2 regions of the Paraburkholderia aromaticivorans genome follow, and region 1 is predicted to be linked to the other one. Evidence: riboswitches for the same ligand, from Rfam matches in the RefSeq annotation. Region 1 holds a riboswitch; the other holds the start of a gene.
What was found. A riboswitch is a leader RNA that binds a small molecule or an ion and turns the genes downstream of it on or off. The one in region 1 is predicted to bind manganese.
Positions count from the first base shown of each region.

Region 2: linked by a shared signal. The riboswitch ahead of CJU94_RS09630 (TMEM165/GDT1 family protein) and the one ahead of CJU94_RS05835 (sodium:calcium antiporter) in region 1 are both predicted to bind manganese.

Region 1 covers NZ_CP022989.1:1,295,743-1,311,741, forward strand. The annotation lists gene CJU94_RS05810 (oxidoreductase) at 1-245, opposite strand, end outside; gene CJU94_RS05815 (UvrD-helicase domain-containing protein) at 571-2,661, shown strand; gene CJU94_RS05820 (c-type cytochrome) at 2,830-3,726, opposite strand; tRNA gene CJU94_RS05825 (tRNA-Arg) at 4,002-4,077, shown strand; gene CJU94_RS05830 (outer membrane protein) at 4,458-4,979, shown strand; yybP-ykoY riboswitch at 5,081-5,261, shown strand; gene CJU94_RS05835 (sodium:calcium antiporter) at 5,353-6,363, shown strand; gene CJU94_RS05840 (HAD family hydrolase) at 6,454-7,521, opposite strand; gene CJU94_RS05850 (SphA family protein) at 8,603-9,580, shown strand; gene CJU94_RS05855 (class I SAM-dependent methyltransferase) at 9,677-10,414, opposite strand; gene CJU94_RS05860 (phytanoyl-CoA dioxygenase family protein) at 10,419-11,204, opposite strand; gene CJU94_RS05865 (GNAT family N-acetyltransferase) at 11,238-11,762, opposite strand; gene CJU94_RS05870 (hypothetical protein) at 11,759-12,736, opposite strand; gene CJU94_RS05875 (WbqC family protein) at 12,733-13,434, opposite strand; gene vioA (dTDP-4-amino-4,6-dideoxy-D-glucose aminotransferase VioA) at 13,440-14,585, opposite strand; gene CJU94_RS05885 (tetratricopeptide repeat protein) at 14,582-15,999, opposite strand, start outside.
Region 2 covers NZ_CP022989.1:2,090,067-2,106,065, forward strand. The annotation lists gene pepN (aminopeptidase N) at 1-1,650, opposite strand, end outside; gene CJU94_RS09625 (DUF4136 domain-containing protein) at 1,880-2,578, shown strand; gene CJU94_RS09630 (TMEM165/GDT1 family protein) at 2,986-3,558, opposite strand; yybP-ykoY riboswitch at 3,565-3,787, opposite strand; gene CJU94_RS40810 (hypothetical protein) at 3,911-4,153, shown strand; gene CJU94_RS09635 (beta-ketoacyl synthase chain length factor) at 4,401-5,129, shown strand; gene CJU94_RS09640 (lysophospholipid acyltransferase family protein) at 5,113-5,907, shown strand; gene CJU94_RS09645 (phosphopantetheine-binding protein) at 5,882-6,181, shown strand; gene CJU94_RS09650 (acyl carrier protein) at 6,185-6,436, shown strand; gene CJU94_RS09655 (COG4648 family protein) at 6,436-7,098, shown strand; gene CJU94_RS09660 (ApeI family dehydratase) at 7,095-8,789, shown strand; gene CJU94_RS09665 (glycosyltransferase family 2 protein) at 8,786-10,522, shown strand; gene CJU94_RS09670 (HAL/PAL/TAL family ammonia-lyase) at 10,509-12,104, shown strand; gene CJU94_RS09675 (acyl-CoA thioesterase) at 12,101-12,532, shown strand; gene CJU94_RS09680 (LolA family protein) at 12,520-13,230, shown strand; gene CJU94_RS09685 (MMPL family transporter) at 13,230-15,638, shown strand; gene CJU94_RS09690 (beta-ketoacyl-[acyl-carrier-protein] synthase family protein) at 15,635-15,999, shown strand, end outside.

The sequences.
Region 1 (15,999 bases):
CGCGCCAGTTCGAAGTGCGTGTCATTCGGCGTGGCGATCACGATGCAGTCGATTTCTTCGAGCGCCAGCAATGCGTCGAGGTCGGCCACCACCTTGGTATGCGGATAGTCGGCGAGCGCGCGCCCGGGCTGGCTCGTGGCGATGGCCGCGACGCTCGCGCGGCCGCAGTGCGCGATTACCGGCGCGTGAAAGGTCGCGCCGGCGAAACCGTAACCCATCAATCCAATCTTCAGCGATGCGGACATGCTTGTCTTCCTGCAAAAAACGGCGCGCCGCTTTGCCACCGTGGCGGCGGCGCGCAACACTGCAATTGTGGCATGCCCGTGAGGTGGACCGGCAGCGTCGTCGGGGTCCGGGTGAGCATCATGGGACGTGGGCAACGGTGGCGTGCATCCGTGTTAACATCGCTCCTCTCGCGCGATTGCAAAGCGGGCCGGAACGCCCTCCGTGCCGCACGGGGTGCCTGTTCCGGCAGCCGGCTCCGCGCGGCATGCCCACGGGCCTTCGGCCGGCGTTTCGCGCCGCCCCGCCCTCAACCGCCGCTTTAACCGCATCACCCATCCACAGACGATGTCCGCAGGCCTGAACCCCGCTCAAAATGAAGCGGTCCGTTATCTCGACGGTCCGTGTCTCGTGCTCGCCGGCGCAGGCAGCGGCAAGACGCGCGTGATCACGCAGAAAATCGCGCATCTGATCGAGGCCAAGGGCTTCGAGCCGCGCCACATCGCCGCCGTCACGTTCACGAACAAGGCCGCGCTGGAAATGCGCGAGCGCGTGGGCAAGCTGCTGGAAGGCAAGACGCTCACCACGCCCGGCAAGGAAGGCCGCAAAGTGCCCGTCAACCAGTTGACGGTGTGCACCTTCCACTCGCTCGGCGTGCAGATTCTGCGGCAGGAGGCGGAACACGTCGGCCTGAAGCCGCAGTTCTCGATCATGGATTCGGACGACTGCTTCGGCATGATCCAGGAGCAGGTCGGCTCGACGGACAAGGGTTTCATCCGCAAGATCCAGTCGATCATCTCGCTGTGGAAGAACGGCATGATCATGCCCGAGCAGGCGATTGCGATTGCGGCGAACGAGGACGAGCATCAGGCCGCGATCGTCTACCGCAATTACGTGGCCACGCTGCACGCATACCAGGCGGTGGATTTCGACGATCTGATCCGTCTGCCCGCCGAACTCTTCGAGAAGAACGAGCAGGTGCGCGACCGCTGGCAGAACAAGCTGCGCTATCTGCTGATCGACGAGTATCAGGACACCAATGCCTGCCAGTACGAACTGGTGAAACTGCTGGCCGGCAAGCGCGCGGCGTTCACCGCGGTCGGCGACGACGATCAGGCCATCTACGGCTGGCGCGGCGCGACGCTTGAGAACCTCGGGCAGCTCAGCAAGGATTTCCCGAAGCTGCATCTGATCAAGCTGGAGCAGAACTACCGCTCGACGGTGCGCATTCTGACCGCCGCGAACAACGTGATCGCGAACAATCCGAAGCTGTTCGAAAAGAAGCTGTGGTCCGAGCACGGCATGGGCGACACGATCACCGTCACGCCATGCAACGACGAAGAGCACGAGGCCGAATCCGTGGTGTTCCGTCTGTCGGCGCACAAGTTCGAGCGGCGCGCGAATTTCCGCGACTACGCGATCCTGTATCGCGGCAACTTCCAGGCGCGCATCTTCGAACAGGTGCTGCGGCGTGAGCGGATTCCGTACGTGTTGTCCGGCGGCCAGTCGTTCTTCGACAAAGCCGAGATCAAGGACATCTGCGCCTATCTGCGTCTGATCGCCAACGCGAACGACGACCCCGCGTTCATCCGCGCGATCACCACGCCGCGCCGCGGCGTCGGCAATACGACGCTCGAGGCGCTTGGCTCGTTCGCGGGTCAGGCCAAGGTGTCGCTGTTCGAAGCGGTGTACATGGGCGGCATCGAGGCGCGTCTGTCGCCGCGGCAGATCGAACCCATGCGCGTGTTCTGCGACTTCATGCAGCGCCTCACCGATCGCGCCGAGAAGGACGCGGCCGGCCCGCTGCTCGACGAATTGATGGACGCGATTCACTACGAAGCGTATCTGTACGACGCGTTCGACGAACGTCAGGCGCAGTCCAAGTGGCAGAACGTGCTGGAGTTCATGGAATGGCTGAAGCGCAAAGGCACCAAGGCTGAGCCTGCGGGCGCCGCGGCCGACGAAGCAACCGGCTACGACACCGCCGACGGTCTCGGCGACACCGGCAAGAATCTGCTCGGTCTGATCCAGACCGTCGCGCTGATGTCGATGCTCGAAGGCCGCGAGGAAGACCCCGACGCCGTGCGGCTCTCGACGGTGCATGCGTCGAAGGGGCTCGAGTATCCGCACGTGTTTCTGGTGGGTGTCGAAGAAGGCATCATGCCGCATCGCGGCGGTCCCGACGACGAGCCGATCGACGACGCGCGCATCGAAGAAGAGCGCCGGCTGATGTATGTCGCGATCACGCGCGCGCAGCGCAGCTTGCATCTGAACTGGTGCAAGAAGCGCAAGCGCGCGCGCGAAACGGTGGTGTGCGAGCCGTCGCGCTTCATTCCCGAAATGCTGCTCGACGACGCCCCGCCGCCGACGCCCGAAGAAGCGCCGATGTCGCCGAAAGACCGGCTTGCGAGTTTGAAGGCGCTGTTGCAGAAGCCTTGAGCGAGTGCTGTGAACGCTGGGATCTGGCGAAGCACGCGTGTTCGGCGGCGTGAGCGGCAAAGTCGGCGATCCGGCTACCGCGTTCACTGCGGCCGATACGAAAAATCCCTGCGCCGCGTTGCCGTGGGCAGGGATTTTTTTGCGACGTCGCTGACGTGGCAGTGGCTCTTACTTCACCGCGCTGACCATGTAGTCGACGGCGGCTTTCACGTCCGCGTCGGAGGCATTCGAGCCGCCCTTTGGGGGCATCGCGCCCTTGCCGTGCAGCGCGTAGTTATACACCGTGTCCATCGGCTCTTTCAGACGTGGCGCCCAGGCGTCCTTGTCGCCGAACTTCGGTGCGTTCAGCACGCCGGCCGCGTGACAGGCCTGGCAGACTTGCTGGTAAAGCGCCTTGCCGGCTTGCGAAGCATCCGCGCTTTGCGTGCCGCCGGCTGCCGGCGCCGCCGCTTGCGGCACGCTGGCCATCGCGGCCATGGCCGCGGCCGCCTGGGCCGCACCCGCGTCAGAAGCGCCGACCGGTGCGGCTGCGGCCGCATCGGATGCCGCCCCGGCGCCCGCCGCAGGCTGCGCCGGTTCAGGGAAGCTCGCGCCGGAATTGTTCGCCATGTAGGTGACCGCGCGGGCGATTTCGAAGTCACTGTAGTCGTCCGGGCTGGTGCCGCCGCGCGGCGGCATGGCGCCCTTGCCCGCGAGCGCGGTGTGCAGCAGCGTGTCGAAGCCCTGCGCGATGCGTGGCGCCCAGTCGGCGGTATTGGTGAATTTCGGCGCGCCTGCCGCACCCGATGCGTGGCACGCGGAGCACACGGCCTTGTAGACTTCTTCGCCGGACTTGTAGACGCGCGGCGCATTGGCGTCGCGAATGTCGACCTGGGCGAACGGCTTGATGCGGGCGGTGACCTCGGCTTCGGAGAGAGAGTCTGTGCCGGCGCCGGTGCGCGTCGAGTTATCGACGTAGACCGCCAGCAGAACGATGATGACAATCGGGACAGCAAACCCGGCGATGACCGCGGCGATGAGCTGTGCTGGGGTTTTGATCGGGGCTCCGTGTGGTGCTTCGCTCATGCTTGTCTCGTCTCCGTGGGTATGTGAGCGGTACAGCGTGACGGCAACTTCTTGTTCTTAAATCAGCCACGGACGATTATAGACGCAAGATTTCGACGGCGGCGAGGGGCGCGGCGGGGTGTTCAGCAGGCGTTTACCCGCATCGCACGGACCGGCCGGAAGGCGCCCGGTGCCGTCATTCAGGCCGTCCGGTGGACGGTATGGCCGAAACCGGGTATCCTTTCGGTCTCGCTTTGGCGTCGCATCCATCCTGGTTGCCGCGCTTTCGTGTTGAAGCGCCCGTAGCTCAATGGATAGAGTACTGCCCTCCGAAGGCAGGGGTTGCTGGTTCGATCCCAGCCGGGCGCGCCAAGAAGAATCGCTTTCGATCAAGGGCTTGTGCTTTGTGCGCCAAGCCCTTTTGTTTTTCACGGCCTTGCGTGCCCCTCCAGCCCGCTTTTTCCACATAAGCCACGGACACGCGCGTTGACGGTCCGTCTACGATCTGGTCTGTGCTGACGGAATTATCCCGAAGCATCCTTGATCTTCCGATCATCGATTAAGAATCAGACGTAAAAACCCCGTCTTCTGAAATTTCCAATTGCCGCATCCTATCCGCTTAATTAGCATGCGTTGACCATGCAAATCGCATAACGCGTGGACATTTCCGGAGCGGCATTTCAACAATCGCTTCCCTAATTAATAAAAGGCGCCGCGAAGCATTCGCACGCCAGCTGCTTATTTTGCAGATCATGTCCAGAATAACCCGATTTATTTTAAGCGCATCCATTGTGATGCTATCCAGCCTCGTGCACGCGCAATCGGTCGTGCCTGTCACTGCTGCGAGCCGATTCGCCGGTCCCTATCTGGGCTTCAAGGTAGGCGTGAATAACTCCGACGCATCCGGCGTCATCAATAAAGCGTCGCATACCACGGTTTTCCCGGGTTTCACGGCAGGCTATAACTTCGACATCGACCGGTTCGTTGTGGGCGCCGAGGCCTTTTCCGATTTACATCACGGCTCGACAACATATAAGGACGGCGGAATTGACGCGAAATTCGGCATGCCGTTCAATCAGGTTTTGCCTTATCTCCGCCTTGGATTCACGGGAGACGATCCCGACACGCGCTTTCATTGGGGTTTGGGCGTCGAATATAAATTTGCCAGGCACGTCAGCGCGGTAGGCGAATGGACTACCGACACCAGCCATTGCGACGGCACCAAAAGGACAAACAACAGTTTCATCATCGGTCTCCAGTATCACTTCAATTGACCGGTGCGAGCCGCGGCCGCGTGACGAACCCGTGGAACGTCGCATTGCCGATCCGCTTTCACCGCAACAAGGTTGTTGAAAGCATCCCCAACCGTTAGAATCGCCCGGTCACTGGGGAGTAGCCTTCCTTCATCCCATGAAGGAGAGCGCGTCAACATACTTGGCCGATAGGTCATGGCGCGTTCGACCGTGTCGGTTTGGCGAGACCATTGGCGCACTGCCTCGTTCTGGTCGGACGGGTGGCGGTGCGTCATTGGTTTGTCATCTACGTCCGACCGCGGAGTTGTCCCGTGACACATCGTTGTGCCCCGCCAGTCTCCCCTTTGGGCCGTCCATCGCGCCGGCGTTTCTGCGTGCTTGCGGGGAGCCGCGCATGACCAGTCTATTGCTCGAACTCGCTGTCATGCTGGTCGTCATTCTGGTGGCCGCCGAACTCTTCACCAACGCGCTCGAGCATCTGGGCGAACGCCTCAAGATTTCCGAGGGCGTGACAGGTTCGCTATTCGCCGCCGTCGGCACCGCTTTGCCCGAGACCCTCGTGCCGCTGCTGGCGATCGCCGGCGGTACGGCCGATAGCGCGGTCAATCAGGAGATCGGCGTCGGCGCGATTCTGGGCGCGCCGCTGATGCTCTCCACTCTCTCCACGTTTCTCATGACGCTCGCGATCCTCGGCTCGCGCGGCGCGAGCGGCTGGGTCGCGCCGGAGCGGACCGGCTTCACGCGCGACCTCAACTACTTCCTGTGCGCGTTCGTGCTGGCCGCCGCGGCGATGTACGTGCCGCACGAGCAGATGATCGTGCGCGCGCTTTTCAGCGTGGCGCTGGTCGGCGTGTACATCACCTATGTGGTGATGACCTTCCGCGCATCGAATGAGTTGGTCGATGCCGGTCACGGCACCGAAGCGCCAGGCAAGATGCTGATCTCGCGCCTCGGCGTGCCGACCAACATGGCGACGATCGTGGTCCAGCTGGCGCTCGCCGTCGCGTTGCTGGTGTGGGGCGCGGAAGGCTTCATCCACGGTGTGCGCGGCGTGTCGCAGGCGCTCGGCGTGTCGCCGCTGTTGCTCTCGTTGCTGATCATTCCGATCGCCACCGAGCTGCCGGAAAAGGTCAACAGCATTCTGTGGATTCGCCGCGGCAAAGACACGCTGGCGTTCGGCAACATTACCGGTGCGATGGTGTTCCAGGGCACCTTGCTGCCCGCGATCGGCATCTTGCTGACGCCATGGACCCCGCGTATCGAAGTCGTGACCGGCATCGTGATCACACTCGCCGCCGCGGCCTGGCTGCGGATCAATGTACGCGCGCGCGGCGTGCCGGTGTGGGCGTTGCTGGTTTGCGGCGTGCTGTATGTCACGTATCTGGCGATTACGCTGACCCGCTAGCCGCGCCGCTCAACGCCTCATCCGGCGCCAGGCGACACAGTCACGGAAGGCCGTGCCTCGGCCGCCTTCCGCGTTTGCGCCCGTTTCCGCTCACCTGGCCGGTGCGCCGGCCGCGGCTGACGTCGCCGCGTTGGCCGGCTTGAACACCGTCTTCCAGTCATCCTTCATGTCGACGACGAGCCAGCCCTTCGCGCCGGCCTCGTCCAGACCTTTGCCGAGCTTGCCGCTCTTCGACGCGCGGTCATACTGGTATTCGCGTTGCGCATCCGTGTGATGCACGAGCGCCGCGAGGCGCGGACCGTCGCCTGCCGAGGTCCATTCGAGCATCGGCGTGTCGCCATCCGCGTTGCCGAACGCGATCACCGGCCGTCTGCCGATCACGCGATCGATGGCGAGCGGTTTAGCCGCGCCATCCGCTAGCATATCGACCTGCGCGAGGCGCGTGAGCGAGATCGCGCCATTGGTCTGGCTGTACCGGTATTTGACAGTGCTACCGATCACCTGCTCGGGTGGAATGCCAACCATGCGCTGAGCCGCCTCGCGGACGAACTCGACATCGCCACCCGTCGCGAGATAGGTTTTGAAGCCATTCGCGCGCAGGTAGGCGAGCAATTCGAGCATGGGCTGATACGCGAGATCGGTATATGGACGGTTAAAGCGCGGGTCGTTCGCGGAGTCGAACCATTCGTGCACGAGCGCGGCGAACTGCTCGCCCGTCATGCCCGCGTGCGCCGCGGCCAATATGCGCATGGAGCCGGCGTCGCCGCTTGCCGCCACAGTCCCCGGATTGCCTTTGAGGATCGAGCGGAACGGTTCCTGACGCTTCCATTCCGGATGCCTTGCGGCCACGGTCTTCACCCGTTGCAGCGCGAACACCAGTTGAAACGGGGCGGGCTGCTCCGGCCACAGTGTGCCGTCGTTATCGAAGACGGCAATGCGGTCGGCGCGTGGGATGAAGTCCTTGGACTCGGGCGTCGTGACGAGCGTGACGAAATCGACGATCGAGCGTTTGGCCTTCGTGTCGTTCCATGATGCCAACGTCGCGGTCGTCGATGCGCCTGCCTGCGATTCACCCCCGTCCTGGCGCGGCGTAACGGAGCAAGCGGAAAGTGCGACGACGGTGAAGGCAATGCAGTAACGGTGCAGCGTGCGAATCATGAAGGCCTCATCGAAAACGGTGGGTCGAAGCGGGAGCGAGCGTCAGTCTAATGGGCCGACGCGCTCATCGCAGCCTTGGCAGGATGTTTCAGGCAGGGCGGTGGAGTCCGTTCCGGCACGATGAATACCCATCAAATAATTCGAAGGCGGGGCGGCGCCTCGTTTGGGCCGGCGCTTCAGCCGCGTTACAAATTTATCTCTGTCCTTGCCGGAAACGTTGCTAGTATTCCCAACGATGCCAGCGTGGTGAATCATCCACTTTCCGCATGCTTCGTTTGATGCGGCGTTTCTCGTTTTGAAGGAGCGCTCATGCAAGCCCCCGTAGCCCGCCACGCCGCCTTTCCCGCCTGTCCAGATGACATGCCGCGCTTCATTCCCGCGGCCCCGCATTCGCCAGTGTCTGGCTGCCCTGCCGCATGAACGCGCGCGCAAAATGAAATCGATTCGAATCGGACACGCGAACGCCATCATTGCGTTGGGACGATTTCGCGTCAGGCAAAAACAGGCGCTCGCCGCTAGGAATACCCATGGACGAGGCCCGATCACCGACTAATAAATGGCGAGAACGACATCGAATACCTTTGTCAATCGCTCGAGCGGGACAAAGTGTTTTTATTCGGATACCGACGCATCCGGGGGGAGGGTTGACGGCAGTGGGCGCTACACTGTGAGCTTCCCTGGAGATCGGCTGCTGGGCGTCGAAGGCATCCGGTCTCTTGCGATATACAACTGGCATCGCTTTTTTTTCACTCGACCCGCAGAATCGCTACGCGCTCGCCAAGCAGAACAAAAACCTGACGGTCAACGCAAAAGGCTTACTCACGTTTTTGCGAGCAAAACGCGCGGCCGGCGAAGTCAGGTTCGCTGCTTGGTTGCCGGCGTTCGCTATCGCAAAGTTCTCTCTGACCTTGCGCGCCAACTGGCTGCGGCAAGCAGTACTCGATGAAGACTGGACGCCGCCGCCCATCGTGTGCGAAGGCCAACGCATGCGCGCAGTTGCCCGTGTGCGGCTTTGCGACGCAGACGGTCCGAAAGCGGTTCGACGGGAGTGAGAATGCCGAACTTGTATTTGACGAGGACGATGATGAGTCAACCTAACCGTTTCTTCCCGACGAGGCGGCTGGCCGCCCGACTGTGCACGGGCGCGCTTCTGACCACGGCGGGCGTGAGTCTCAGCCAAACGGCGTGGGCGACCGAGGGCGGCATCGGCCGGCCGATCACCGGCATGCAGGTGACGCCGTACGGCGGCGTCGTGCCGCCGACCAACGACTGGATCGTGTCCGCCGCCACGATCTACTACGAAGGCTCGTTAGGCGCGAGCAAGTCGATTCCGATCGCCGGACAGGTCACGGCCGGCGTCAACGCGACGGCTGAATACACCATTCTCGCCGCGGTCAAGACGTGGGGCATTACCGTGGGTGGCTGGAACTTCGCGTCCTCGTTCGGCGTGCCGCTCCAGTACACCGACATCTCGTCGTTTCATAGCCGCTTGCCGAACGACCACGGCACGCAGTTCGCCGATTTCTTCTTCACGCCGGTCATCGCCGGCTATCACCTGACCAAGACCGACCATGTCGCGCTGAGCGTGCAGATCTATGCGCCGACCGGTGCCTACAACCCTAACCGGCTCGCCAATGCCGGGCAGAACACGTGGACCTTCACGCCGACGATCGCCTATACGAAACTGCTTCCGAAAGAGAACATCGAGTTGTCGCTGAACTATGGCCTCGAGTTCTACACGCCCAATAGCGACACCCATTATCACAATGCGCCGGTCAGCGTGCTCGATCTGCTCGCGCTCAAGCGCTTCAGCAACGGCTGGGGTGTCGGCGTAGTGGGCGGCTACATTCAGCAGATCGGCAACGACAGCGGCGGCATCGCAGACGTCGTCGGCGGCAGTCAGGGACATTCCGTCGGTCTCGGACCCATGGTCACGTGGTCCGGCAAGATCCAGAAGACGCCGGTGTCGGCCGCGCTGCGCTGGGTCAACGAGTTCAACACCAGCAACCGGCCGAAGGGCAATGCGGTGCAACTGTCGGTTAATGCGACTTTTCAGTGACGCGGCGCTATTCGAGCCGCACACTGCCCGTAGATGGCAGACGGCGGCCGGCTCAGGCCGGCTGCAAACCAGACCCAACGGCTGGAGTCGCCCCGATCAATGCTCCCTCTCGCGTTCGCATACCGCATACACGCTGGAGCACAAGTCGGGATAGACGCGCCCCAACTCGAAACAGCCGTCCAGATACGCTCTGGAGATAATGCCCGCCTGCAGCGCCGCATCGATCTGGAAGTTGGCGAGACCCTTGAAAAAGACGCCGCCCTCAGTCACTGGGCGAAGCTTCGCGGCACGCAGATCGGCCCGCAGCGTATCGATCGAATAGGTCACCCGGTGACCGTGCGCGGCTTCCGCTGGCGTCACGGCGGCGTGATGGTCGATCAGCCCCATGTTGACCGCAATCTGCCGGGAGCCGGCGCGCGCATTCGGCGCGGCGACGAACAGCCGGCCACCCTCGGATAGCCAGCTGCCGATCCGGCGCAGGACTTCGACCGGATGATCGAGATGTTCGAGCGTATGGATGAGGAAAATGTTGTCGTAGCGTCGCGACGGTTCGAAGGTCTCGAACGTCGAGTGATGAAACTTGACGGCGCCCCTGGTTTTATCCGAAGCAACGGCAATGCAGTCCGCCGATGCTTCGACCACTTCCACCGACGCGAAACGCTGCGTCAGAAGGCGCGTAAAGTTGCCTTCGAAGCATCCCAGTTCGAGCGCGTTATCGCTGGCGAGAAAGGGCTCGAATGTCCGAAGCATGTACTCATGCATCAGGTAATCGAAGTCGTAGGCGTAGCGATGTTCCGGATGGTCTTTCGCTTCCGCGTTGTAGTCTCTGCTCATGTCGTCAATCCTGTCCGCGTTGATAGAACCGCTGCTCCACCGGCACGTAAAACTCATCGAGCGACTCCGGCACGCGGGCGTTGAAGCCGAGCACCTGGCGCATCCATGCGTTACAGCGGTCGAGATGGCGGTAGCCGAACAGCCTCGCGTAATCGAGCTGCGGCTTGAAGAATGGGCTGGTGAACGTCAGTGTCAGCGCCCGGCGCGGCGCGTCGGTGGTATTGCGCCCAGTGGCATGCCACATGCGCGAATCGAACAGCAGAACCGAGCCGCGCTCGCCGGTCGCACGCGCGGCCTGCGCGTAGAACTGTTCGTCGGTGGGCTGCTGCTGGATGTTTTGCGAGTGCGGGAGGATATGCGTCGCACCGTTCTCGAGCGTGAAATCGTCGAGCATCACCAGTGCGTTCACCATGAAGCGCCGCGTGTCCGAGCCGAAGCGGATATCGCGATGCACGTTCTGCACGTACGAACGCGAGTCGCGCTCGTTGATCACGCCGCCGTACGAATTCAGGATGAAGTTGCCTTCAAAGTATCCTTTGAAAATCGGCTCCAACGCCGCGAGCTCCGCCAGCAATTCGACGTAGCACGGATCATCCATCAGCAGGTGATGCAAGGTGCCGGCGCTGTTTTCCAGCACGCCGTTGCGTCGTCTGATTTCGTCGCGCAACGCGAGCGAAGGACCCAGCGCCTCGACCAGCGTGTCGAGCAATGCGCTGCGGATCAGGCGGGGAAGCACGGTCCAGCCTGCCGTTGCAAGCGCAGTGTGGTGTTGAGCGTCAATCATGTTCATGAGTGGAGCGAGGCAACGGCAAAGATGAAGGGCTCAGCGTCGGTCATCGGCCAGGATGGCCATCGGAATGACGTCGAGATAGCGGCCGCCTTTGAAGGCGGCCTGGCGCAACAGACCTTCGGCACGAAAGCCCACCTTCTCGTAAAGCGCGATGGCGCGCGCATTGGATGCGAGCACGGTCAACGAAATGCGGTTGAGATTGAGGTCGCCGAATGCGTGTTCGAGCGTCTGACGTGTCGCGGCCTCGCCGATGCCTCGGCCGCGCGCCGTCTGCGCGCCAATTTGAATAGAGAACTCCGCGCAGCGGTTCACCCAGTCGATGCCCAGCAGATAGGTCACGCCAACGACTTCCTGGGTGGAGGCGAGGCATACGGCAAGACGCACGTTGCCCGCGCGGGAACCGAGGTAACTATCGAACCATTTGTTGTCGATCTCCGCGCCCACATATCGGAAGGCGCCGCCCAGCAAGCTGACCAGTGCCTTGTCGGCGCGCCACGCATTGATGGTCGGCAGGTCGCCGCGTTCGATCTCGCGCAGGAATATCGTGTTGTCGCTCATGTGAGCCGGTCCAGTAAGTGTTGCACCATCGGCGCGAGATCGTCGCGCGTAAGCCGCTGATCACAGGGCAGGCAAAGTGTCGAACCCGGGAGAGCGCGTTCGAAGTCCGGCGCGCCTTCGGCGTCCGCAACATCCGGCCAGTAGGTGGGCGTATAGATGCGCCGGGCGCGAAGCGTTTCACGCACGCCGGCCGGCGCGTCGAAGAAGGGGTAGCAGAGCGGTGCCGCCTGTTCGTCGTAGTGAAACGTGAAGCGGTTGTAGCGCTGCAACTTCTCGTGCAGAAAAGCGAAGTTCTCGACTCGGCGTGCCCGCACACTGTCGTAATCGATGCCGGCGAGCAGCCGCTCGGTCAATGCCGACATCCGCAACGGCTCCTGGTGCTTCAGGCTTTCTTCAGCCGCGGCGTAATCGGCGTAGCCCGCTTCGGCGTCTTTCGCGAGTCGTGTCAGCAGATGCCCACAGCGCTGCAATGAGCCATCGTCAGTTGTTTGCGGCAACTCGATCGGCTGCTGTGTGACGAGATACCCGCCGTCCGGCACGCCAAGAAATTTTCGCGGCGAGTAGAGCGTGGCGAGGCAATCGGCGGGCTGCGCGAACAGCGCCTGCGCATTGTCGATCAACACGCGCTCGCGTGGAAACCGGCTGAGGACATCGTCGATCTGGTGAGCGCACAGGCCGAAATAGTTGACGTAGACGAGCCACTCACCGTGCGCGATATTGGCCGACTGCACGCGCAAGCCGGAGTCGAGCCGATAGCGTTTGACCGGCGTGCCGGTCATGCGCAGCGGCTCGATCATCGCATCGCAGATGTACCAGGGCATCCAGACGGCAGTCGGCCGCCCGGCGCGCAGCAATGCAAGAAACGCCGCGCGCGACGACTGAAAGCGCAGCGCGTTGCCGTGAAGCGGCGCTTCCACTCGCGGCAGTTCGAGTTCGAAATATCCGCCGATTGCACGCGGTTCGCGCGAAATCATGCGTTCACCTCGACGCACAGCATATCTCTGACGCTGTTTCTGCTATTGAACATCAGCACGTCGAGAATGGATAAAGCCGGATGAAAAGCGTCGTCGTTGAACTGCGTATAGGGGGATAGATTCGGCTCGATAAAGGCGAGCTCCACGCCGCGTGCCGAGAATGCGTTGCTATCGTAAAGCTCGCGGCCGCCCGGCAGGTTCACATAGGTGGCCGCTTGCTCTTTCATGCAAATGTCCAAAACCCGCTCGGTGCCCTTGAGTTGCGCATTGCCATACTGCGTCGACGACGGGACGAACTCGGTGTCGATCTCGAGGTATCGGCAGATTTCCATCACCGTGTGCGAGGCAAGCAGTGAAATGGGCGCGAGGGGCTCCGTCAGAATCCGTCCGATCAACGTGCTCACCTGCGGGTAATAAGGCGCTTTGGCATAGGCGTGCCGAATCGATTCGAGCAGCTTGCGCAGCCAGCGCTCGCGCGGTTCGACCAGCACCTCGTTGATCTTCAGCATCGGACTCGCGCCGCTGAGCGGCACGGTGAGATAACGCACCTGGTCGCCCTGCAGCATCCGGTTGCGGTTGATCCAGCCGTTCTTGATGAAGTTCACGTCGTCGTAAAAGACGAACTTGTCGACAGCCGCTGCCAGCTGAAAATACCCGATATACGGCAGCAGGTAGGGCTGCATGATCGCGAGCTTCATGGCGTTCAGGTATCCGCGATGATCCCGATGATGCGATCGAGCATGTCGTCTGTCAGCGCCGGGAAAATCGGCAGACACAGGACCTGCTGCGCAGCGGCATGCGCGACCGGCAGATTGTCCTGACGCGCGGAAGGCAGGCCGCGATAGATCGGAAAGTCCGAGATCAGCGGATAGAAATAGCGGCGCGCGTAGATGTTTCGGTCGCGGAATTTCTGATACAGCGCATCCCGGCTGATCGGATAGTCCGGGCCGACGAGAATCGGAAAGTACGAGTGGTTCGCGACTTTCTGGCCTTCCTTCGGCAGGCAGCGGATACCGCGCACGTCGCGCAGCCGCTCGCGATAGATCGCGTCGATCCGCGCGCGCCGTGCCAGCGCTTCGTCGATGTGCTGCAGTTGCAGCAGCCCGAACGCGGCGTTGATTTCGCTCATCTTGCCGTTGATGCCGGAGGCAACCACGGTCACCTCATCGACGAAACCGAAGTTCTTCAGATGGTCGATGCGCTGTTTGGTCTTGGCGTCCTGGCAAATGATCGCGCCGCCTTCGAACGTGTTGAACACCTTGGTCGCGTGAAAGCTCAGCACGGCGAGATCGCCGTGTTCGAGCACACTGCCCGTCTCGGTCTGCACGCCGAACGCATGGGCCGCGTCGTAGATCACCTTCAGATTGTAGTTGTCGGCGATTTTCTGAATCGCCTCGACGTCGCACGGCTTGCCGTAGCAATGCACCGGCATGATGGCGGTGGTCTGCGGCGTGATCGCGGCCTCGATTTTGGCGGGATCGAGATTGAGCGTGTACGGATCGACGTCGGCGAATACCGGTTTGATGCCGTTCCAGACCAGCGAGTGCGCGGTGGCGACGAACGAATATGGCGTCGTGATCACTTCACCGGTCACGCGCAGCGCCTGCAGTGCGGTGAGCAGCGCGAGCGTACCGTTGGTGAACAGCGCCAGATGACGCACGCCGAGGTACTTGCACAGCGCCTCTTCGAACTGCTGGTGAAACGGACCGGCGTTGGTCAGGATCTTGCTGTCCCAGATCTGCTGGAGATAGGGAATGAATTCTTCGAGAGGCGCAAGATGCGGCTGGGTAACGTAAATGCGCTCGTCGATCTGCGGCTCGATGGCCCCAAGCGGTAAGGCAGCGTTCACTTGTTTTCCCCCGTCCTCGACTGCGTGGTGGCGTCGCCCGTGGCGGCGATGGCTTCTTCTGCTGTGACTTCGAACGCGACCGGCGGTTGTTCGTTGCACCAGCGTTGCCACATGATTCGCAACGCGCGCGACAAACCTGCGGCCACCACTTCAGGCCGGAATGCCGCCGAGGCCATGCAGCGTTCGCGCAGCCCGGTGCGCAGCGCGGCGAGCGCCGGGATATCCGAGGACAACGCGACCCCCTTGGCGACGAAATCCGCCTTGTCCCTGGCAAGGAACTGCTCCAACCCGACGTGCGACATCCAGGTGGCGCCGGCGCGGCTCGGCAACGTGTCGCCTGCAATCGTCAAGGTCGGCACGCCCATCCACAAGGAATTCAGCACGGTGGTCGAACCCGTGTACGGGAACGTATCGAGGCAGATGTCGACGTGAAAATGCTGCTGCAGATAGACCGGAATGCTGGAGCGGCGGCGGAACATCAGACGCTCGCGCGCGATGCCCGATTGGGCGAACCAGTCGATGAGAAGCTGTTCGTCCTCGTCGGTTGCGATCGCGCCCAGCAACATTCGCGACGACGGTTGCGCGTGAAGCAGTTCCGCCCAGAGGGCGATCACGTCGGGGCGCAGTTTGTTGAGGCGGTTAAAGCTGCCGAACGTCACGTAGCCGTTGTGCATGGCCGGCAGGATGTTGACGGGCGGCGCGCTTTTTTCCGGCAGGAAGGGCGCGTTCGCGGGCAAATGGACGATCTTCTCGGAGAACATGCGCTCCGGCTCGCCGAACGGCACACCGAACCGGTCGACGAGGTAATAGTCCATCGCGCTCAGGCCGGTCGTGGCAGGGTAGCCGAGCCAACTGACCTGGATCGGCGCGGGCTTGCGCGCGAACGTGAGGAGACGATTGCGGCCCGTGTGCCCGGACAAGTCGAACAGAATGTCGATTCTGTCGTCGCGGATCCGGTTCGCCAGGTGCGCATCCGGCATGCCGGTGACCTGGTGCCATTCATGGGCGCACTTGCGCAGCAAATGGGTGTAGTCGTCTTCCAGGATGTGGTTGTTGTACACATGAAGCGAGACGCTGGCATCGGTCGCGAGGCGTTCCATGATCGGCAGCAGATACGAGGCGACGGCGTGACGGAACAGGTCGCCGGAAACGAGGCCGATCTTCAGCTTGCGATTCGGCGTGCGCTTGTTGACGTGACGCGGCCACTGCGCGCGCACCGGTGCTTCGTGCTGTTGGGCGAACTTGAGGTGTTCGGCGAACAGTGTGTCCTGCTTGACCTCGGGATTGTGGGCGAGCGAAAACAGATAGTTGTCCGCCGCGATCGCGTCTTTCGGGTCCTTCTCCAGAGCGACGCTAAAACTCTCCTGCGCCTCGGCCACCATGCCCAGATCGAGCTGCAGCACACCCAGTGTGT
Region 2 (15,999 bases), 790 kb from region 1:
CGAGGGCAGCGGCTCCTGCGCGACGTTGACGAACGTGAAGGTCTGTTCGGTCTGCGTGAATTCGAGGACGCGCGTGGTCGCCTTGCCGGCCTGCGCTTCGCCTTCCAGTTGCAGAGGCAGGTCGCGGCCGTCTTTGCCGATCAGGCCGATCGCGAACGGAATCAGCAGCGGACCCTTTTGCGTCTCGCGCGCGGCCGGCGCGGCTTCGCCATAGCCTTGCGTGAGCGTCACGCTGTAACGATGCTGCGCGGCGTCGTATTGCGTGCGCACGGACACGCGCGGCGTGCCGGCCTGGCTATACCAGCGCTCGAATTGCGCGAGGTCGCGGTCATTCGCGTCGGCGAGCGCATGACGGAAATCGTCGCAGGTCACGGCCTGGCCGTCATGGCGCTTGAAGTAAAGGTCCATGCCCTTGCGGAAGCCGTCGCGGCCGAACAGGGTCTGATACATCCGCACGACTTCCGAGCCTTTTTCGTAGACCGTCATCGTGTAGAAGTTGTTGATCTCGACGTAGCTTTCCGGGCGCACCGGATGCGCCATTGGACCCGCATCTTCGGCGAACTGCATCTGGCGCAGCACGCGCACGTCCTCGATGCGCTTGGTGGCGCGCGCGGCTTCGTCGGTCGCGCCGCCGGCCATGTCAGCCGAGAACTCCTGATCGCGGAATACCGTCAGGCCTTCTTTCAGGCTCAGCTGGAACCAGTCGCGGCACGTCACGCGGTTGCCGGTCCAGTTATGGAAGTACTCGTGGCCGACCACGGCCTCGATGTTCGCGAAGTCCGTGTCCGTTGCCGTTTCGGGATTCGCCAGCACGTACTTCGTGTTGAAGATGTTGAGCCCCTTGTTCTCCATCGCGCCCATGTTGAAGTCGCTCACCGCGACGATCATGAAGCGGTCCAGATCGAGTTCGAGCCCGAAGCGTTCCTCGTCCCAACGGATCGAATGGATCAGCGAATCCATGGCGTGACGGGTCTTGTCCAGATCGTGCGGCTCGACCCATACCTGCAGCAGCTTTTCCTTGCCCGAGCCGCTCTTCACGCGCTCTTCCAGCGCGACGAGCTTGCCGGCGACCAGCGCGAACAGGTAGCTCGGCTTTCTGAACGGATCTTCCCAGCGCGCGAAGTGGCGGCCGTCCGGCAAATCGCCTTCTTCGAGCAGATTGCCGTTGGACAGCAGCACCGGATAATCGGCCTTGCTGGCGCGCAGCGTGACCGTGAAGGTCGCCATCACGTCCGGGCGGTCGAGGAAGTACGTGATGCGGCGAAAGCCCTCGGCCTCGCACTGCGTGAAGAAGTTGCCGCCCGACACATAAAGGCCCGACAGCGTGGTGTTCTCGGCCGGATTGCAGATGCTCGTGAGCGTCAGTTCGAAGTGGTCCGGCACATTGTCGAGCAGCAGGCCGTGTTCGTGCGCGTGGGCATTGGCGAACGGCTGGCCGTCGATGGCGGCGCTGACGAATTCGAGCTGTTCGCCCATCAACTCCAGATGCGCGGCGCGCGACGCCTCCGGATTGCGGCGCACGCGCATCGTGTTCCTGACAACCGTGCGTTCGGGAACCAGATCGAACTCCAGGGCGACGGTGTCGATCAGGAAGGCGGGCGGCGCGTAGTCGGCGCGGCGAATCACATTGGGCGTTGCGGTATCGGCCATGGCGTTCTGTAGTGTTGGAACTCGAGCCGGCAGGCGCGCTTCTGGCGTGCGAGCCGGGCATGTCGAGCCATTGTACAAAGCCTCGGCGAATTGTGCGGAGCGAACTTTTTACCGATATGCCTGGTCAGCGTATTATCGGGCGGCCGCGCGGTGCAAAAAGGCTTGCGCGCCGAGCGGGCCGGTCATGACGAACAATACAGAGGCATTGAGAAGTTTCACGAGGTAGACCATGAAAATCGATCGATGGACCCGCCGCGCCACGCTGCTGCTCGCCGCGCTGACGGTGCTGCTTTCCGGCTGCACGACCTACGTGACCACCCAGGTCACGGCCTTCTCCGACTGGAGCGGCAACGATGCCACCCGTACCTATGCATTCACGCGGGCCGCGGACCAGCAGAACAATCTCGAACTCAGCACCTACGAGCGCTTTGTCGCCAGCGAGCTCGCCACGCACGCGTTCCGGCAGGTCGACAGCGCGCAGGCGCGCTATCTGGTCGGACTGTCGTACGGGATTCGTTCGGATATGGTGACGGTCGCTGAACCGGTGTATTACAACCCGTGGCCTGCGCCGTACTGGGGGCGGCCGTTCGATCCGTGGGGTCCGTGGGGACCGTATCCCACCACGTACGTGAATCAGAGCTATCCGATCTTCACGCATCTGCTCGGCATACGGATCACCGAGCGGACAACCGGCAAGGAGGTCTACAACGTGACGGCGCGCAATTCGGGCGGCGAGTCGTCGCTGGTTCGCGCCATGCCCTTTCTGGTGCGTAGCGCGCTTGCCGATTTCCCGCTCGGCAACGGTGTGGTTCACACGGTGAAGATTCCGCTCAACGGGAATGGGGCGGCATCGAATGAAATTGCTGCTACCGGCGCCGCGCCCGCGGCGGCGCCGGCGCCGGCCTCCGGCGCGAAAGTCGTGCAGTAGCTTCTGTCGACGGGCGACGCGTGGAAGCGCGAGCGCCGGCAGCGAACAAAACGAACGGCCCCGCAGGGATGAGCTGCCGGGCCGTTTGTCCTGGTGGAGCCCGGCCAAGCGCGAAACGGCCTAAACTGCCGCGCTAGCGGAACGGCGCACCGAGAACGGCGAGCGGACCCCGGCGAGCGCGACCGGCGACGGCAAACGGCAAACGGCAAACGGCAAACGGCAAACGGCAAACGGCAAACGGCAAACGGCAAACGGCAAACGGCAAACGGCAAACGGCAAACGGCAAACGGCAAACGGCAAACGGCAAACGGCAAACGGCAAACCACGACCGGAGACCACGCGCCGGCCGCGGGCCGACCAACGACGCACCAACGGCCGACCTAGACCCCGCCTGGCCGCCCACCCGCCTAAACGCCCACGCCGAACAACGCCATCGTCCCGAGAATCACGAACATCACCGCCGCGATGCCGTGCACCAGTTTGGTCGGAAGCCGATGAGCGAAACGGTCGCCGAGCAGGATCGCGGGCACGTTGGCGATCATCATGCCGAGCGTGGTGCCGGCCACCACGCCGAAGAAGTCATGAAAACGCGCGGCGAGGGCCACCGTCGCGATCTGCGTCTTGTCGCCCATTTCCGCGAGAAAGAACGTGACCACGGTCGCGCCGAACACGCCGAAGTGCGTGCGGCTGGTATTGGCTTCTTCGTCGTCGAGCTTGTCCGGAACGAGTATCCACAGCCCCATGCCGATGAACGACGCGGCCAATGCCCAGCGCATGATGGTCGGCGTGAGCAGCGAGCCGAGCCAGGCGCCGAGCGCGCCCGCGCAGGCGTGGTTCACGAGCGTGGCGGCGAGGACGCCCAGAATGATCGGCAGCGGCTTGCGATAGCGGGCCGCCAGAACGAGCGAGAGCAATTGCGTCTTGTCGCCGATCTCGGCGAGCGCGACCGCTCCGGTCGAAATGAGAAAAGCGTGATCCACGTTGTGTCGATTCCCCGGGCCGAGATATGAACGAGCGACGACCCACGACACGCCGGGCCCTGTTGCGGCGGTGTGTGGATCATCGGTCTCGCCAGGCCAGAGGCTGCGGCTGCCATGGCCGTACAGGCCAAGTCTGTTGACAGGCGCCCCCGCGAACCACACGTGTGGCGCATCCGGATGACCGTGGTGCGCACGTGCCGCGGGGCGGCTACTCCCCAATGAGGGACGGAGTATAACAGGCGCAGTCGCGCCCCATGAGGGATTGCGTCCGCCGCATTCACGGTTGTTGCGCGCCGAACGAAGTTGAGACGGACCCGGCGTCGTATATTTCTGTGCAAATGGCTCGCGGCGTGTGAGTGCTTTGCCAGCGCAATGCAATCCCGCCAATCTGAAACATTTTTTCAGAAAGTTAATTGAAAGTAATGGCGGAGAGCCGCGAATTGTTTTCGCGTCCAGACGACTGCAAGTCACGCCGCTAGTGGGTTTTGCATTTGGCCGCGCATCCGGAAAACATCCCGTCGGCGTGCGCAACGGCTTTTTCGCCGGGCGTCGCACGACAGATACGGATACAGATGGATACGTCTTTTATGGCTGATTTATCCCAGAATATTCAGTATGATTCCGCGACCATAGGGAGCCGGAGACGATTCTCCAGACAAACGGCGAGGGTACCTCAATAAACGGGGCCAAGTGCCGTTATATGGCTGAACCCTATATAAGATCAGAAGATTGGATCGACCCCGGCTGGAGGTTGCCGGTCCGCGCGGCGCGTACACGCTGTGACGGTGCCGTAGTCCGTCAGGCGCTTCAGCCTCTCCTCGCTTCTACGCGCGAACACCGATATGCCCGATCTGCACTGGACTATTCCGGTCGCTCGCTGGTCTAGCTGGCCTGCTGCCGCATCTGCCGCACCCGATATCGGCTTCATCGAGCCCATCGTGCGGCGTCGTCTGAGCACTCTGTCCAGAGTGGCGCTGAAGGTCGCGCACGACTGTGTCGCGCACAACGCGACGCGGGTCGTTTTCGCCTCGCGCCACGGCGAACTGCGGCGTACCACGGATATCCTGCGCGCCATCAGCGCGGGCGAGCCGGTGTCGCCGACCGCCTTCAGCCTGTCTGTGCTCAATGCGATGACCGGCGTGTTCGGCATTGCGCGTGGCGACCGCTCGGCGGCGAGCGCGATTTCGGCCGGTGCTGAAACGCTCGGGTACGCGCTGCTGGAAGCCCACGCGCAGTACGCGACACAGCCGGATTCGCCGCTGCTGCTGGTCTATGCCGACGAGCCGGCCGACCCGGCGTACGGCACGATTGAAGACGAAGTGCCGGGCGGTGCGATCGCGATCCTGCTCGGTAGCAAAACGGCAACCGGCGCACTGGAGTGCATCGTGTCCCGCGAGAGTTCGCGGGAGTCCGCGCCGGAGAGCGAAGCCACGGCGAGCGAGGCCGCCTCGCCAACCCGGTTCGCGACCCAGAGCCAGGCCGTGCAGCATTGTCTGGAAACCGGCCTGTCCGCTGCATGGCAAGGCGCCGGCGCCATCTGGCATTGGAGTTGGCATGACCGCGCGGCTTGATTATCTCTGGCGGTTCTGCGCAACCGGCATGGCCTTCGTGGTCTTCGGCATATGCGGCGTACTGTTTTCCGTGGTGGTGTTTCCGCTTGCATGGGTGTGGCCGCATCGCGCGTCACGGCAGTTCGCGGTGACGAGCGTGATCCACTGGTTTTTCCGCGCGCTGGTCGCGGTGTTGCAGCGCATCGGCGTGATGGAACTCGAGGTGTCGGGCGTACAGGCGTTGCGCACCGGCAGGCCGGCGATCGTGGTCGCCAATCACCCGACCTATCTCGACGTGATGGTGCTGCTGTCGCTTACGCCGCATGCCTGTTGCGTGGTGAAAAACGCGCATTGGAGCAACCCGTGTTTCTGGGGCATCGTGCGCTCGGCGGAATACGTCAGCAATGCCGATCCGGCGGAGCTGGTCGAGGCCGGCGCGAGACAGCTCGCGGCGGGCTATACGATGATCATTTTTCCGGAAGGCACGCGCAGCCCCGCGCCGAACCGGCTGCACGCTTTTTCGCGCGGTTTTGCGCACATGGCGCTGAAAGTCGGCGCACCCATCGTCCCGGTGCTGATGGACTGCGATCCGCCCGCATTCACCAAGCAGATGCGCTGGTACGACGTGCCGGCACGCGCGTTCCGAATGCGCGTGAACGTGCTCGAGCCGCTCGGCGTCGACCGGCTCGCGGCCCATGACACTCCACCGGCTCTGGCTGCGCGCAGCGTGACGAGCGCCGTCGAAGCACACATTACTCAGCACCTGTTCGATTATGGATTCTTTAAAACTGGAAATTAAACAGCTTCTGATCGAAGCGCTCGATCTGGAAGATCTGAGCCCGGCGGATATCGACGACGATGCACCGTTGTTCGACACCGACGGCATCGGTCTCGATTCGATCGATGCGCTCGAAATCGGCATCGTGCTGCGCAAACAATACCAACTGACCATCGCAGCGAACGACGAGCGCACGCGCGAACACTTCCGCTCGATCAGCACGCTGGCGGCGCTCGTGACGAGCCAGCGCGAAGCGGCGCACGCTGTGAACGAAACAACCAGAAAGGGGGAGTAAATCGTGTCCGAGGCAGAGATTCTGGAGCGCATCCGCGCCATCTTCAAAGAGAACTTCGCGATCGAGCCTGAGCGTGTCACGCCCGACGCGCATCTGTTCGAAGACCTCGATCTCGACAGCATCGACGCCGTCGACCTCGCGATCAAACTGCAGGAAATGACCGGACGCCGCATCAAGCCGGAAGAGTTCAAGTCGGTGCGTACCGTCGGCGATGTGATCGGTGCGGTCGAATCCCTGCTGGCGGCACAAGGCTGATGTCCGCCGCGCGCTCGCGAACGCAAGCGGCGGCGCAGCGGGCCGACGGTGCCTCGCCCGGCACCGCGCGCCAGCTGGGCAAAACCGCCGTGCAGATCCTGTTGAAGCTCGCGTACCCCGCGCTGATCCTGTGCGCGTGGCGCTGGGACACGCCGCGTTACGTCGGCTGCATGCTGTTCGCGATTCTCTGGCTACAGCGTTGGGCCGGCAGCGGGCCGGTCGCGAGCTCGCTGCGGCGGCTCTCCGCGATCGACTGGACGGTGGTCGGTTTGCTGAGCTGCGCGTCCGCGGCGATCGTGCTGACCAATAGCGAACTGCTGTTGCGTCTTTATCCGTCGCTCGTCAATCTGGGCCTGTTGATTGCGTTCGGCGCGACGCTCGTGCGCGGGCCGTCGATGATCGAAAAATTCGCGCGCCTCGGCAATCCGGACTTGCCGCCAGGCGCGGTGCGCCATACGCGGCGCGTGACCCAGGTGTGGTGTGGATTCTTCGCGCTGAACGGCGCGTTTTCCGCTTATACGGCGCTGTACTGGAGCCGTGCGAACTGGTCGCTCTATAACGGCGCGATCGCTTATGGGCTGATCGGCGTATTGCTGGTGGCCGAGGTCATCTGGCGTTACTTGGTCGTGCTGCCGCGCGCCGCGCGGTCGGAGGCGGCATGATCGCGTTGCACGATCTGTTGTCGGTGGTCGATGCGAGCGCCGCGTTGCCGACACCGGTTTGCCGCGACGGCGCCACCGTGCTCGATCGCGCGGCGTTTCGCGCGCGCGTCGCCGCGTTGATCGCGCTCGTGCAAACGCAGGGCGCGCAACGCTATGCGTTGTGTATCGACGATCCGTTCGATTTCGCCTGCGCGCTCTTCGCGTTGCTTGCGTGCGGCAAGGAGCCGGTGATTCCGGCCAATGCGACGCCGGGCTATCTGGCCGATCTCGCCGATGCTTACGACGCCGTGCTGACCGACGCGGATTTGCCGCCGTTTGCGCCCGGCGCCGAAGCCGCCGTCAACCACGAAGCGCACATCGACGCTCGAGCCCCGCTCACGCTCTACACCTCCGGCAGCAGCGGCCGCCCCAAGCCGATCCGCAAGACGCTCGCGCAATTCAACGCCGAAGTGCATACGCTGGAACAGCAGTGGGGCGCGCTGATCGGCGACGCGACGATGCTTGCGAGCGTGCCGCATCACCACATCTACGGTTTGCTGTTTCGCGTGTTGTGGCCGCTTGCCGCCGGCCGCGCATTCGACCGCGCGATCAGCATCGAACCGCTGCATCTGCAAACGCAGATCGACCAATGCGGCGCGGCGGTGATCGTTTCGACACCCGCGCAATTGTCGCGCTGGCCCGCGTTGCCCGGCTTCGCCGACCTGATGCCGGCGCCGCGCGTCTTCTTCTCGTCGGGCGGGCCGCTCGCGCTCGAGGCCGCGCAGGAATACGCCGCGGCCTATGGCGCCGCGCCGCTCGAGATTTATGGCAGCACGGAAACCGGCGGCATCGCGTGGCGACGCCAGGATCAGACCGACGCGTGGCAGCCGGTGGCGGGCATCGAAGTGCGCCGCGACGAAGACGGCGCACTGAACGTCCGCTCACCGCATCTCGATCACGCGGGCTGGCATCGTACCGACGACAGGATCGCCTTCGACGCCGATGGCCGTTTCCGTCTGCAAGGCCGGCTCGACCGCGTGCTCAAGCTGGACGGCAAACGCGTGTCCTTGCCCGAACTGGAGGCGCGCCTCGCGCTGCATCCGTATGTGGCGCAAGCCGCGATCGTGCCGCTTGCCGGCGCCTCGCGCGAGCGCGTCGGCGCCGTGGTGGCGTTGACTGAAGCGGGCGGCGCGGCATTGCGTGACGAAGGCCGCGTCGCGCTCGCAAAGGTTCTGCGCCGGCATCTCGCCGAATATTTCGACGTGGTGGTGTTGCCGCGCCACTGGCGTTTTCGCGTCACGTTGCCGTTCGACGCGCGCGGCAAACTGCCGGTGGCCGCCGTGGCGGCCGCCTTCGAGCCGCGCAGCGAAGGCGTCGAGGTGCTGGCCGAAGCGCGCAGCGGCGACACGCTGCATTACGAGCTGCGCGTGCCGCCCACGCTCGCGCATTTCGCCGGCCATTTTCCCGGCCTGCCGATTCTGCCCGGCGTCGTCCAGGTCGACTGGGCCATACGTCTTGCCGCCGATCACTTGCCGGCCGTGCGCGCGGTGGCGTCCGTCGATCGTCTGAAGTTCATGGCGCCGGTGTCGCCGGGCGCGGTGCTCGAGCTCACGCTCGCGCACGAGGCGGCGCGCCGGCGCGTGCAGTTCGCGTACCGCGCGAACGGCCGCGAATGCGCGTCCGGCGTAATCGTCTACGGGGCGCCGGCATGACGGCTTTCTCCCCCTGCATCGTCATTCCGATCTACAACCATCAGGACGCGATCGGCGCGACCGTCGCCCATCTCGCGGTTCACGGCCTGCCGTTTTTCGTCGTCGACGACGGCAGCGACGAGGCTACCCAGCAGGTGCTCGCCGCGCTCGCGCAGCAATACGCGGGGCAACTCTCGCTGCTGCGTCTGCCGGTCAACGGCGGCAAAGGCGCGGCGGTGATGGCGGGGCTGCGCGCCGCGCGCAAGGCGGGTTACACGCACGCGTTGCAGATCGACGCCGACGGCCAGCACGACGCCACGGACGTGCCGCGTTTCATCGAAGCGGCGCGCGCCGAACCGGGCGCGGTGATTCTCGGGCGCCCCGTCTACGACGAGAGCGTGCCGAAAGCGCGTCTTTATGGCCGCTATCTGACGCATGTGTGGGTATGGATCGAAACGCTTTCGCTGACCATCCGCGATTCGATGTGCGGCTTTCGCCTCTATCCGCTCGCGCTGGCCTGCAATTTGATCGACAGCGTGAGGCTGCCCACGCGCATGGACTTCGACATCGAAATCCTCGTGCGTCTGTACTGGCGGCGCGCCGCGTTCCGCTCGATCCCGACGCGCGTCACCTATGCAACGGACGGCGTCTCGCATTTCGACGTGCTGTGGGACAACGTGCGCATCAGCCGCAGTCATACGCGGCTCGTGTTCGGCATGCTGTGGCGTCTGCCGATGCTGCTCGCGCACAAGGTGATCCCGCGCCGCGCCGCGCACGCCGAAAGGCAGAGCGAACCGGGCGAGCAGAACGCTCAGGACTGGTGGCGTATCGCCGAACGCGGCAGCCATCTGGGCATGTCGCTGCTCGCGCTCAGTTGCAAGCTGTTCGGCCGGCGCTTCACCGCGCTCTGGCTGCATCCGATCGTCGCGTATTTTCTGCTCACCGGCCGCGCCGCGCGCGAGGCTTCGAGCAACTATTTCAGGCATCTCGGCGCAGCCGCGCCGCAGGGCGGCACGCCCCGTCCCGGCTGGCTGTCCGCGTACCGCCATATGCTGGCGTTCGCGCAGTCGGGCTTCGACAAGCTCGCCGCCTGGTCGGGCCGCGTCAACAACGCCGACGTCAAGTTCGAAGATCCTTCGGCGTTCGAAGCATTGGTGGCGAGCGGCAAGGGCGCGCTCGTGATCGGCGCGCATCTCGGCAATCTGGAGATGACCCGCGCGCTCGCCGCGCAGGGCGCGTATGCGAAGGTCACAGCGGTCGTCTACACGGAGCACGCGCGCCGTTTCAATAGCGTGCTGGCGTCGGCCAATAGCGAGTTCGCGCGGCATCTGCTCGAAGTCCGTGACTTCGGACCCGATACCGCGGTGATGATGCAGGAGCGCGTGGATGCCGGCGAGTTGCTGGTGATCGTCGGCGACCGCGTGCCCGCGCACGAAGCAGGCCGCACGACCGAGGCGCAATTTCTCGGCTCGACCGCGCCGTTCGCGCAGGGGCCTTATGTGCTCGCGCACGCGCTGGGCTGCCCTGTCTATCTGTTCTTCTGTCTGAAAGAGCACGACGGCTACCGTCTTTACTTCGAGCCGTTCGCCGAGCGCATCGAACTGCCGCGCCGCGAACGCGCGCAGCATCTCGCCGCGTGGGCGCAGCGCTATGCCGTGCGTCTCGAACACTATTGCCGCAAGGCACCTTACCAATGGTTCAACTTCTTCGATTTCTGGGCCAGCCCCAAGCGAGGCGCGAATGGCCGAACATGATCTGATCGATGTGCCGAACGCGGGCGCCGGCTTGAAGCCGGCGGCGGTCGTCATCGGCGGGCGCAAGCTGACGATCGAGGAGGTCGTCGCGATCGCGCAGCACGGTGCGCCGGTTGCGTTGAGCGCCGATCCGGCATGGCGCGCGCGCATCCAGCGCGGCGCGGATTTTCTGCGCCGGCATCTGGCCGCGGGCGCGACCGTGTACGGCGTGAACACCGGTTACGGCGACGCCTGCGTGGTCGACGTGCCGACGGACCTGGTCGAAGCGCTGCCGCTGCAACTCACGCGTTATCACGGCTGCGGCATGGGCCAGTATCTCGACGACGCGCAAACGCTCGCGGTGATCGCCGCGCGGCTCAATTCGCTCGCATATGGCTTTTCCGGCGTGCGTTCGGTGTTGCTCGAACGTCTGGCCGATCTGGTCAACCATCGTGTGTTGCCGCGCATTCCGTCGGAAGGCTCGGTCGGCGCGAGCGGCGATCTCACGCCGCTCTCGTATGTGGCCGCCGCGCTGGCGGGCGAACGCGACGTGATGTTCGCAGGGCAGTTGCGCAGCGTGCGCGACGTGTGGACCGAGCTCGGTCAAACGCCGCTCACGCTGGCGCCGAAAGAGGGGCTCGCGCTGATGAACGGCACCGCCGTGATGACGGGTCTCGCCTGTCTTGCGTTCGCGCGCGCCGACCATCTCACGAGGCTTACCGCGCGGCTGACGGCGCTGTGCACCGTCGCGCTCGACGGCCGCGCCGCGCATTTCGACGCCATGCTGTTCGAAGTGAAGCCGCACGCCGGCCAGGCCGAAGCGGCGGCATGGATCCGTGACGACCTGGCCGGGCGCGACGACACGCCGGGCCACCGTCTGCAGGACCGTTATTCGATTCGCTGCGCGCCGCATGTGATCGGCGTGGCGCGCGACGCGCTCTCGTGGGTGCGCCGCGATATCGAGAACGAACTGAACAGCGCGAACGACAACCCGTTGATCGATCCCGACAACGAACGCGTGCTGCACGGCGGCAACTTCTACGGCGGTCATATTGCCTTCGCGATGGATTCGCTGAAGGTGGCCGTCGCCAATCTGGCCGATCTGATGGACCGGCAGCTCGCGCTCCTCGTCGACGTCAATTTCAATAACGGCTTGCCGCGCAATCTGTCGGGCGCGACATCCGCGCGCGCCGCGATCAATCATGGTTTCAAGGCGGTGCAGATTTCGTCGTCCGCATGGACCGCGGAAGCATTGAAGAACACCATGCCCGCCAGCGTGTTCTCGCGCTCCACCGAGGCGCACAACCAGGACAAGGTCAGCATGGGCACGATCGCCGCACGCGACTGTTTGCGCGTGCTGGAACTGACGGAGCAGGTCGCCGCCGCGCATACGCTCGCGACGGTGCAGGCCGCTCGCCTGCGGTTGAAGATCGACAGCGCAACGCCGGTGCCCGCGCCGCTGCGAACGTTTATCGACAGCGTAAGCGCGCAGTCGCCCTTCGTCGAGGAAGACCGCGCGCTCGAACACGAGCTGCGCGCGCTGACCGCGCGCATTGCCGCGTGCGATCTGCTGCGGGACGATCGTGGAGGATCGAACGTATGACCGGGTCCCGCAAGGTGTTGAGCGCGAGCGCGACCGTGGAAGTGCCGTTCCACGACGTCGACGCGATGAACGTGTGCTGGCACGGTCACTATCTGAAGTACTTCGAGATCGGCCGCGCGGCGCTGCTGCGCGCTTTCGACTACGACTATCGCGAGATGCAGGCGTCCGGTTACCTGTGGCCGATCGTGGAGGCGCATCTGAAGTACGTACGGCCGGCCACCTACGGTCAGCAGATCGAAGTGCGCACGCAACTGCTCGAACACGAAAACCGCCTGAAAATAGGCTATGAAATCGTCGATTGCGCGTCTGGCACGCGGCTGACCAAGGGCTATACGATCCAGGTCGCGGTCGATGCCGCGACCCAGGAGTTGCAGTTCGTTTCGCCGCCGGTCGTGTTCGACAAGCTGGAGCGCGTATGGGGACGATGAATGTGCGTGCCGCGCTCGTGGGCGCATTGAGCGCGTTGAGCGTGACGACCGTAGCCGCTGTGTTCGCTGTGTTCGCCGTGACCGCATGGACGCAGCCTGCCGCGGCGGCATCGGCGACCCAGGGCGCGCCTGCCGCGGGCAACCCCGCGCTCGTCGCGCAGATCGCCGCGCGCCTCGCGCAAGCCAAGGGCGTGCGCGCCCAGTTCACGCAGACGCAAACGCTCGCCGCGATGAAGCAGCCGCTCGTCAGCACCGGCTCGCTGGTGTTTTTCCGCGAGCGCGGCGTGATCTGGCAGATCGACAAGCCCTACCAGGCCACCTACATCATCACCGACGCCGGCGTCGCCGAAGTCGACGCCAATGGCGGGCGCGTCACGACTCACGGCGCACAGGGCACGCGCGGCGTCGCGCAAGTCTCGAAGATGATGCGCGCCATGCTCGGCGGCGATCTGTCGGCGCTGTACTCGCAATTCGACGTCGAAGCCCAGGGCAGCGCCGCGCAATGGCGCATGCAACTCACACCGAACCAGCCGCAGATCGCCCAGTCGATCAAAGGTCTGGCGATGAGCGGCGGCGACTATCTACAGAACTTGCGCATCACGCTGGCGAACGGCGACGTCACCCAACTCGAGTTTACAAAGAGCGCGGCCGTCACCGAACTCACCGCGGCTGAGCGCGGCCTGCTCGGGGCGCCGTGATGGAGATGCTGCAACAGCGGTCCACGAAACAGGCGTGGGGCATGCGCGCCGCGTGGTTGCTGCTCGCGTTCGTGGCGGCGCTGTATTGCGGCTGGCGTTTCGCCGGACCGTCGCCGCTGCAAACCAATCTGCTCGCGCTCTTACCCGCGACCGAGGCAGATCCGGTCGCCGAAAAGGCGGTCGATACGCTGGCGAGCGCGCTCGGCGACCGCACGGTTTTTCTGGTCACCAGCAATGACGACGCGCACGCGAAAGCCGCTGCGAAGCAACTGGGCGCTTCATTGCAAAAGAGCGGCGCGTTCGGTTCCGTGACGGCGGAACTGCCGCCGTTCGACCTGTCGCAGATCGCGGCGCTATACATGCCGTACCGGTTCGGCTTGCTGGCGCCGGGCGACCGAACGGCGCTGGCGGGCAACGCCGTGGGCGCCACGCTGCGGGACACGCTTGCCCAGCGCATCTACAGCCCGCTGCGCGGCGGACTCACCACGCCGCTCGCCGACGACCCGTTCGGCTGGCTCGAACATTGGCTCGGCGGCCTGCCGCTCGCCACCTCGAATCTCGAACTCGAAGACAACATGCTGGTGTCGCATCGCGGCGCCGCCACCAGCGTGCTGATCGTCGCGACGCTGCCGGGCTCCGCCTACGAAACGAAGACGCAGCACGCCGTGCTCGCGGCGCTGGCCCAAGGCGAAGGCGCGTTGAAGCAGGCGTTCCCGGATGTCTCGGTGGCGCGAACCGGCGCCGTGTTTTACGCGCAAGCGGCGCGCGGTGCGTCGGAGCATGAAGTGCATCTGATCGGCATTGCTTCGCTGTGCGGCATCGCGCTGCTGATGATGTGGGTGTTCCGCTCACCGCGTCTGCTGTTGTTCGGCTTCGTGTCGACCGCGCTCGGCATTGTCTGCGCGCTGGCGGTGACGATGCTGGTGTTCGGCAAGCTGCATCTGTTGACGCTCGTATTCGGCGCGAGCCTGATTGGCGAGGCCGTCGACTATTCGATTCAGTACTTCGTCGTCTATCTCGGCGCGCAACGCGATTGGGACGCGCATCGTGGCGCGCGCGCCGTGCGTCCCGCGTTGAGCGTGGCGCTCGCGACGAGCCTGCTCGGCTACGCAATCCTCACGTGGGTGCCGTTTCCTGCGCTCAAGCAGATTGCCTGTTTCGCGATCGCGGGCATCACCACGGCGTTCGCCTCCGTGCTGTGGCTGCTGCCCGCGCTGCTCACGCGCGCGCCCAAACGCAGCCCGCAGCGCGTGTTCGCGGGCGCGGCGCGCGTGCTGACCGGGTGGCATCGCACGATCGGCGGCAAGCGGGCGTGGTTCGTGGCGGCACTGTTGCTGTTGCTGGCGATTCCCGGCTGGCTGCGTCTGACCAGCGACGACGATATCCATCTGCTGATCCAGCGCGATCCCGCGCTCGTCGCGCAGGAAGACAAGGTGCGCGAGGCGGTCGGCGTGGATAACAGCGCGCAGTTTTTCGTGGTGCGCGGCGAGACGCCGGAGCTCGTGCTCCAGCGCGCCGAAGCGTTGGGCACGAAACTGGATGCGCTGAACGGCACGGCGAACAAGGTCGGCAGCTATCAGTCGGTCGCGCAATTCGTGCCGTCCGCGAAACAGCAGAATGAAGACCGCGCGTTGCTCGCGCAACGTGTGTTCGACGATCGCGCCGCATTGCGCGCCACGCTCCTGCAAGCCGGCTTCAAGGATGAAGTGGCCGACGCCTGGCTCGCCGCGTACGCGAAACCGCAAACCCCGCTGACGATCGATACGTGGCTCGCGGCGCCGTGGTCGCAACCGTACAGACACCTTTGGCTCGGCGAAGTCGATGCGTCGGCGAAAGCCTATGCCGCGGTCGTCATTCCGCAAGGCGTGACGCCGCGCAACGAACCCGCGCTGATCGCGACCGCGCGAGGTTTGCCTGGCGTCGCGTTCGTCGACAAGGCTGCGAGCGTGTCGAAGCTGTTCGGCGCGTATCGCGTGGATAGCGGCTGGTGGCTCGGCGGCGCATTGTGCCTCGTGCTGGTTCTGCTGATGCTGCGCTATAGCGTGCGCGGCGGCATTGCCGTGGTGTTGCCGGTGCTGCTCGCCGTCGGCGTCACGCTCGCCGTATTCGGCTACGCGCGCGTGCCGCTGAATCTGTTCAACTGGCTCGCGCTGATGCTCGTGCTGGGCGTGGGCGCAAACTATGCCGTGTTCCTGCGCGAAGGCTGTCTGCGCGCGGACGCCGACCTCGGCGCGGTGTGGACGGGCGTGTTGTTGTCGGCGGCCACCACGTTGTTGTCGTTCGGCATGCTCGGCATGAGCGCGATGCCCGCGCTGAAGAGTTTCGGCGCGACGCTCGCGCTCGGCATCGCGGTCTCGGTGCTGCTCGCGCCGATCGGCATGCCATCGGAATCAAGGAGGGTCGCATGAAGGCGCCATCAGTTTATTTGCACGCGCTCGGCATGATCAACGCGCTCGGCGGCGACCTCGAGAGCATTGTCCCGGCGCTCGCCGCCGGCCGCTCGCCGGGTATGGCGAACGCGCATACGGGGATCGGCGAGGCGTTCGTCGGCAGCGTGCTCACGCCGCTGGAGCTCGCGCCGCGCGCCGAACTCGCCCGCTACGACTGCCGCAATAACCGCTTGCTGCTCGCCGCGCTGGCGCAGATCATGCCCGCTGTGGAAGCGGCGCGCGAGCGCTACGGCGCGCACCGTGTCGGCGTGGTGCTCGGCACCAGCACGTCGGGCATCGAAGCGGCCGAAGCCGCCTTCGTCTATCAGGCGCAAGCAGG